Regions from separate parts of the Cytobacillus sp. FSL R7-0696 genome, predicted to be linked through region 1. Evidence: riboswitches for the same ligand, from Rfam matches in the RefSeq annotation. Region 1 holds a riboswitch; the other holds the start of a gene.

Region 1 (4,294 bases):
GCAGCACTCACAGAATGCAACGGATGGGCACGGTCGAGCAATATCTCTAAATCATTTAAAGCAATATCTGCCCCTTCTTCTACAGCATGTATAAAAGGGGTTAAATCTTCTGCTTTGATAACAAAATCACTATCTAAGAACAAACAGATATCTCCTGTACTGTGAAGCGCACCAATCGCTCTTGGAATGTTATGTCCGAGTGCCTGGTCAAACGCAATCACTTTCACACCTGACTTTTCTACCTTTTCCTTTGTTCGTTCATCTGCTCCATTTAACACAACAATGATTTCATCAATGCCTGCCTTCTTTACCTCAGCAATCACTTCAGCAATCGTATCCGGCTCCTTCCCTACAGGAATAATCGCACTATACTTCGCTCGTTTCTCTTCCTTTACCGAAAAGGCTTGTACATATTCCTTAAAAGATTGCCGATTTCGCCTGCCATCATTTAAACCACCGCGATATCCTCTCTCTTCAATCAGTTGCGCCACTGCACGTAAGTGGTCACCAATTATTAAACTTGTTGAAAATGAAAAAGAGGAGCCCGTAATCTTCTGTTGATGTTTCGGTCGAATCTTATTTGTAGCAATCACGTCAATGGCGACTGGTGCACTCATCTTTAATTCTTTCATCACAGCTATACTATGAGCTAATGGCGGACAAGCTAAATTCTCCCAACCAATTGTATCAAGCGCTGATTTTTTCATCACATGAGGAACAGCGACTAAGGAATTAACGGATAACTCACCTTTACCTAAAAAATGATTAAGAGAGAACTTTGATACTGCTGTCGGATGTGGTCTAATGGGGCGCTTCATTGTCCAGCTTAAATCATTTAGGGCAATATCAGCCCCATCCCGAATGCCATCAAGCAGTGCTTGTAGCTCCTGTGCTCTAACGACAATATCACCATCAATAAAAAGAAGCGTATCTCCTTTTGCCTCCCTTGCACCAATTGCTCGTCCAATATCCACCCCTAGAGGTTCTTTATAAACAAGCTTTCTACATTCAAATGCTTCCGCTATTTTCTCCGATCCATCTGTTGAACCATTCAAAACAGCGATGATTTCATATGGCTCAATCTTCATTAACTCTTCTAAAACGGCTGACAACGTAGATTCTTCATTCTGAATGGGAATAATAACAGATAGATTCATAACACTTCACTTCTCTCCTTCAGCAAAATTAATAGTCTCCTTTGTGCTAACTATAGCCTTTTCCATCACAAACCCGAGAAAAACACTAAGTAATATCAATATATACAGCTTGGCCATTTTTGTTCTCGGACAAGTATACAATCTATGAAAGATGGTGCGATAGACAGGGTAGATTGGTTTAATTATGGGGGCATTGATCGGATTCGGCACTAAAAAATAGATTATTACTATTCGTTAGGAGATGTTAAAGTAGATATATATGTATTTAAGGGGGATTACAAATTGGAATTCGAGTTGAATTTTATTTGGATTGCCGTCGGTTTAGCATTACTTGGCTATTTCATAGGCAATGGGTTGAAGCAATTTAGTAGTAAAAATGAAGGTAATATGAATCATTTACTTGTGGAGCAAAGCCACCTTCATCTTTACTTTATTTAAGTGAAGCAGACATGAAGGATCTATTACAGAAGCATCCTCACGCACCAAAAGTCATTCTTAATGGCAAGCATTATTACCATCTACATAAATTTCGCAAGTGGCTTGAATCTGATGATATATATCACTCATGAAGAATTTATTTTGACAGCTTCCATTTATTATGCTAATATATCTGTAAAATTCAAAATATTATAAATATGTAATTCTCTTATTCAGAGAGGTGGAGGGACTGGCCCGATGAAACCCAGCAACCTTTAACAATTATTTGTTAAAAAGGTGCTAATTCCTGCAAAGTGTAATAGCTTTGGCAAATAAGAGAGGATAAAGACCTCTCTATTTTTAATTTAGAGAGGTCTTTTGTATCTTCAAAACTAAATAACAAAGGCAACGGATGCATGATTGCTTAAAAGGGAAGCCCGGTGGAATGCCGGCACGGTCCCGCCACTGTGAAGGAGAGCGACTTATCATTAACCACTATTTCATAATTAAAATGGGAAGGGATAACAAGCGATGATCTGAAGTCAGGAGACCTGTCTGTTGTTTGCACTTAGACTCTACGGATGCATAGAGAGGAGTGATGAATACGTGTTGAGCAAATCAAATGGTCTCAACTCTTTATTGCGTATGAATCTCTCATTTAATAATAGATAGAGAGATTGTTTGTTGAGAAAATACAATCATAAAAGGAGTGTTTAAAATGACTGAAGTAAAAAGCTCAAATGTAGGTTATCCAAGAATTGGCGAGAAGCGGGAGTGGAAGAAAGCTCTAGAACAATTTTGGAGTGGTATGTTGAATAAAGAGACTTTTCTGCAACAAATGGAAGTCATACGTTTATCCTCTCTCGAGAAACAAAAACAACTTGGCGTTGATCTCATCCCGGTTGGTGATTTCACACTGTATGATCATGTCCTCGATACAGCTGTGATGTTTGGACTTGTTCCTGAGCGTTTTACATACAGAGGTGGGAAGGTTGATATTGAAACGTATTTTGATATTGCCAGAGGGAACAAAGATGCCGTGGCAGCTGAAATGACCAAATGGTTTAACACAAACTATCACTACATCGTGCCAGAACTCACCAACCTCAAGCCAACACTTGCTGAAAACCGGCCACTTGCCTTTTATAAAGAAGGAAAAGAGAAGCTTGAAATCGACGGAAAACCGGTTATCTTGGGCCCGATTACTTTTGTGAAATTATCAAAAGGCTACAAAGAAAGTGAATTCAAATCAATCGTCAATCAATTCGTTCCTCTTTATGCACAAATTTTAAAAGAATTACAGCAAGAAGGTGCCTGGTGGGTGCAAATCGATGAACCTATTTTAGCCACTACCCTCACAGAAGAAGACATCTCACTCTATCAAGCAGTTTACCAAACATTACACGAGGCAGCACCACAGATAAATATCATTTTACAAACGTATTTTGAAAGCATCACTCATTATGAAGCTGTTACCTCTTTACCTGTGCAAGCGATCGGCCTTGATTTTGTCCATGATGCAGGTCAAAACCTCGCTTCCTTACAAAAATTCGGCTTCCCAAGTGATAAAGTATTAGCTGCAGGTGTCATCGATGGCCGTAATATCTGGGGCGCCAAACTTGATAATAAGCTCTCTCTTCTAGAAGAAATTACAGCAATTGTTCCGAAGGATCGCTTAATCATCCAGCCTTCATCCAGCTTATTGCATGTACCCGTTACAGTCAAAATTGAAGAAACACTTGATCATACATTAAAGACCGCACTCGCCTTTGCTGATGAAAAATTACAAGAAATCGTAGTGCTAACAAAAGGAATAAGAGAAGGAAAAGAGCAAATCCAAGATGAGGTAAACAAGAGACGAACTGCTATCGAGGCGCTAAATCAATCTTCTATTAGAAACAATCAACAAGTACAAACAGCCATTCAAAACTTACCATCATCACTAGCAGAGCGCGAAGCACCTTATTCTGTTCGTCAAGCAGCACAAAAAACAGCCTTCCAACTACCACTCCTACCTACAACAACGATTGGAAGCTTCCCACAAACACAGGAAGTGAGAAGAAATCGTTTAAAATGGCGTAAAGGAGAGTTAACTGCTACTGACTATCAAACATATATCAAAACGGAAATTAAAAAGTGGATTGATATTCAAGAAGAGCTAGGCCTTGATGTGTTTGTTCATGGTGAATTCGAACGCACAGATATGGTCGAATACTTCGGTGAAAAATTAGCCGGATTCCAATTCACAAAATTCGGTTGGGTGCAGTCTTATGGCTCTCGTTGTGTCAAACCACCAATTATTTATGGAGATGTCTCATTCGAACAGCCAATGACAGTTGCAGAAACAGTCTATGCCCAGTCCTTAACAGATCACCCGGTAAAAGGTATGCTCACTGGTCCGATTACGATTTTAAACTGGTCATTTGTCCGCGACGATATCCCTCGTTACGAAGTCGCAAACCAAATTGCCCTTGCCCTTCGAGAAGAAGTAGAAGCACTAGAAGCAAATGGTATCCGGATGATTCAAGTAGACGAACCAGCCATTCGTGAAGGATTACCACTCAAACAAGAGAAGTGGGAAGATTATCTGAACGCTGCTGTTTATGCTTTTAGACTAGCCACCACTTCTGTCAGAAATGAAACACAAATTCATACGCATATGTGCTACTCCGATTTCGAAGACATTATCTCAAGCATTCAAGCACTCGACGCTGATGTCA
Region 2 (4,294 bases), 190 kb from region 1:
GATTAAAATACCACAAGTGACACCAATAATCACACCTACCCCTAACTCCCTAAGGATCAGTTTCGTAACCACTTTTTTATTTAAATTATTGGATACAAGTCCTCGGACAACTACAGCTAATGATTGCGTACCTGTGTTACCTGTCATACCAGAAATCATGGGCATGAAAAAGGCGAGGGCTACGACTTGCGATAAAGTAGCCTCATACCCGCTTATGATACTGCCTGAAATAATGCCGATGAATAATAAAAGAATGAGCCACGGTAACCTTCGATAAGCGGCGACGAAAGCTTTCGTATCAAAGTCAATTGCCTTACCGGAAGCGGATAGCTTTTCAATATCTTCATTCGCTTCTTGGACCACAACATCCATCAAGTCATCAACAGTGGCAATACCCATTAGCACATTTTCTTCATTCACAATTGGAATAGCAAGGAAATCATATTTTAAGACCATGTTTGCAACTTCTTCTTGGTCTGTCGTCACTGCAGCTGAGATGACCCGTTCATACATAATGTCTTGGATGACCTCGAGAGGCTCTGCGATTAGTAAGTCACGGTGAGAGACAACCCCAACTAATTTTCTGTCTTGATCAATCACGTATAAATAATTAATCGTTTCAGCATATTCTGCAAAGGATTTTAACTTTTCTACTGCTTCTCGGACTGTGTAATAATCACGAATCCATACAAAACGGTTAGTCATTAAGCGCCCGGCAGTTTCTGGTGGATAGGTCATCATATTCTGAATGATGCGAGATTCACTTTGTTTCATACCGGCAAGGAGACCTTCTATTTTCTCAGCTGACATATCATGAAGTAAAAGGGCGAGGTCGTCATTATCCATTAAATCCAAGACTTTTCCTGTTTTCTCATTTTCTAATTTATTTAAAACCTCTAGCTGCATGTCTTTATTCAATTCCTCTAGCAACTGGGCAAGGCGGTCAGCAGTCATAAATAATAAGAAACGTTTTTTATGCTTTTCAGGCAGATGATCATAAGCTTGAGCAATATCATACGGTTGCAGTTCATCTAAAATCCTGTTAAATTCTTTTTGTTTATTATCCTTTAATGCTTTGATGATCAATAAAGCGATTTGGTTTTCTGTCATCGTCTGAATCATAAAGCTCAAGTCCTTTCAACCGAGGATATCCCTTAAATTGTAAACGGAGATTACATGCTTATCTTACCATTCTTTAACTGGGAAAATCATGATTTTTTTAAAGTAATATATGGTTTAAAAGTTAAGATTGTATGCTAATCCATTAGTTATTTTCATAGTATGTGTTAGAAGTGGAATGTTATCATTGGTTTGATACAAAAAGGCTTTTTTAGGGTATGAACAAAATTCAGGAATTGAAATAGTTATTTTGTAATGTTTTTTTAATAATCGTATTTCCTTATCTTTGCTAAAATGAAATGGATGAAATGAAGCATTGTATCGGTTGTTTATGATTGACATGTAGTTAGTATAAATTATTGCAGTAAAACGAAATAGTGTGTGGTATGAGGGTAATAACTAAGGTGGTACTATTGAATTTGCTCTTCGTCTTTCTATTTTCAGTTCGGAGGTTTCTAAATTGCGAAAGAAAAATCATAGTGTTCGAGATCTCATCTATATCTTATTAAACGAAAAGGACCAGTCCGTTATTTCTTATGGAATTGAATTTTCTGAGTTTATGCAATCATTACAGAACAGGACTGGGCATCTTCTATTAGTGAAGCACCAGTATGATAATGGGGAACTGAATGTACATACCATGTTTGATTGGGTGGCTCATGAAGACCTGCCAGCACTCATAAACGAAGATGTTTATAGTTATGGTGATTTTTGCTGGATAGATTTCGAGGAGGAAGAATCGTTAAATGAATTGCCCGCTCAAGCAATTGCTGAGCTCCTATATCTTAGTCATGTAAAGGAGCATTTAAAGAAACCTTTCTATAACCATTTAAGCAATCGTTATTGTTATTTAGCGCATGATGATGGTTGGTTAAATAAGGTCTATTACCGAGACTGGCAGGACTTTTACAAAATGCTTGGCGACGTTGCTGCTATGAAGATGGAGCATTTAAAAGTAGAAAAATCTTTATTAGGCCTAAAAAAGAAAAAAACATATCCACAAGTTCCAGAAGGCGCGTTAAGGGCATTAAGAAATTTAATGAAGGAAGGCCTGGTGATTTCTTTTGAACAGAGTGAGCAGACACGTACAAAAATTAATATACCGCTCTGGACAGTTGGAGATTTCGCTAATATGGATGATATGTATGATGAGTTCGAAGCAATGAGGAAGGAAGCCACGCCAGACGCGAGATTGGTTTTTGATAAAAAACTGAAAGAATGGCAAGTAACTGATTCATAAAAATAATAATGCACCACAAAATATGATAAGGTATAATAAAATCGACAGAAAATTGTAGATTTAAGGAAATAGGTGTCAATTTTTGACTTAATAGGGGAAATTGGTGTAAAACCAATGCGGTCCCGCCACTGTAACTGGTTAATAAACAAAGACAACTGCTATATAGGTTCTATAGGAGGAGCCTTTGATTATAAACCATAAGCCAGGAAACCTGCCTATCTTCCATAAACACTGTAACCTACGAGGATAGGGGGTGTTTGGTAAGGCTTCTTTGTCGTGATTATTCCTTCCAAACATCTCCTACTACTGGGGATGTTTTATATTTTAAGGAGGGTCAATCATGAAGAAATGGTATTTATTTTTAGTCTCGATTTTACTATCAGCAGGTATTCTTGCTGGATGTGGGAATGACACAGCTGAGCCGAAGAAAGATGGAGAAGAGAAGGTTGAAGAGAGTACTGAAACTAGCGCTTTTCCTGTAACATTAACGGATGCTGCGGATCAAGAAGTGGTGATTGAAGAGGAACCAGAAGCGATTGTTTCGTTAATCCCGAGTAATACTGAAATCGCTTTCGAATTAGGGTTAGGTGAGAAGGTAGTCGGTGTATCTGATTTTGATAATTATCCAGAAGAAGTGGCTGATATTGAAAAGATCGGTGGACAAGAATTTAATGTAGAAGCAATTATTGCTTTAAATCCAGATGTTGTATTAGCACATAATTCAGGAGCGCATAATAGTACTGAAGGCTTAGATCAATTAAGAGATGCTGGTATTCCTGTTCTTATTGTCAATGATGCACAGAATTTTAAAGAAGTATATGACTCCATTGAAATGATTGGTAAAGCAACAGGAGCAACAGAAGAAGCAAGTCAAACAGTTGAGGGAATGAAAACCCGTTTGGCAGAAATCGAAGAAAAAGCAAAGTCTGTTGAAGAGAAAAAATCTGTCTTTGTTGAAATCTCTGCAGCTCCTTCTTTATATACTGCCGGTCAAAAAACATTTATAGATGATATGCTCAATTTGATCCAAGCGGAAAATGTAATTGAAGAAGAAGGTTGGCCACAAATTGACGAGGAAGCTGTCATCGAAAAGAATCCTGATGTGATTATCACTACATACGGGTATTATACGGAAAATGCGGTAGAAACCCTTTTAAGTCGAGAAGGTTGGCAAGATGTAACAGCCGTTAAAGAGAAGCAAGTCTATGATGTGCACTCTGATAAGGTAACTCGTACAGGTCCTAGACTTGTAGAAGGAGTAGAGGAGCTTGCAAAAGCGATTTACCCAGAAGTATTTAAATAATAGAGGTGTTGCTTATCTCTGTGCGTTCGTTTTCTTATGTGTAGCAATGATGATGGGGATTTCTATAGGCACTGTTTCAGTGCTACCGTTAGATATATTCAATATCATTGGAGCGGAAATCTTACGTTTACCGATAAGTAATGATGTTAATCCAATGCATAGTAATATTGTTATGAATATTCGCTTGCCTAGAGTAGTATTGGCGGGCTTTGTCGGGGCATCACTTGCAATTGCAGGTGCTGCCTTTCAAGGTTTATTAAGGAACCCTTTAGCCGACCCTTATACATTGGGGGTGTCTTCAGGAGCTTCTGTTGGTGCTGTATTAACGATCTTTCTCGGTTTATCCATTCCGTTTGTAGGCACCTTTACTTTACCGTTATTTAGTATTACAACAGCTTTTCTAACGATAATTGTTGTCCTTTTCTTTGCGCGACAAATTGATCGTGGCATGAGAGTAGAGACAATCATTTTAACCGGTATTATCTTCAGTTCTTTTCTAGGTGCATTTATTTCCTTAATGATTGCTTTAACGGGGGATGAACTGAGACAGATTATTGGGTGGTTGTTAGGAAGCGTATCGATGAGAGGTTGGGACTATGTTCAAATCATCCTTCCTTTCTTTATCATTGGGT

What was found. A riboswitch is a leader RNA that binds a small molecule or an ion and turns the genes downstream of it on or off. The one in region 1 is predicted to bind cobalamin.
Region 2: linked by a shared signal. The riboswitch ahead of MKX29_RS06380 (ABC transporter substrate-binding protein) and the one ahead of metE (5-methyltetrahydropteroyltriglutamate--homocysteine S-methyltransferase) in region 1 are both predicted to bind cobalamin.

What each region holds. Positions count from the first base shown of each region.
Region 1 is NZ_JBBOWA010000001.1:1,403,109-1,407,402, forward strand. It holds partial or broken gene MKX29_RS07380 (glycosyltransferase family 2 protein) at 1-1,157, opposite strand, end outside; gene MKX29_RS07385 (hypothetical protein) at 1,440-1,595, shown strand; SAM riboswitch class I at 1,801-1,913, shown strand; cobalamin riboswitch at 1,968-2,147, shown strand; gene metE (5-methyltetrahydropteroyltriglutamate--homocysteine S-methyltransferase) at 2,293-4,294, shown strand, end outside.
Region 2 is NZ_JBBOWA010000001.1:1,211,386-1,215,679, reverse strand. It holds gene mgtE (magnesium transporter) at 1-1,122, opposite strand, end outside; gene MKX29_RS06385 (hypothetical protein) at 1,580-2,359, shown strand; cobalamin riboswitch at 2,413-2,592, shown strand; gene MKX29_RS06380 (ABC transporter substrate-binding protein) at 2,700-3,662, shown strand; gene MKX29_RS06375 (FecCD family ABC transporter permease) at 3,628-4,294, shown strand, end outside.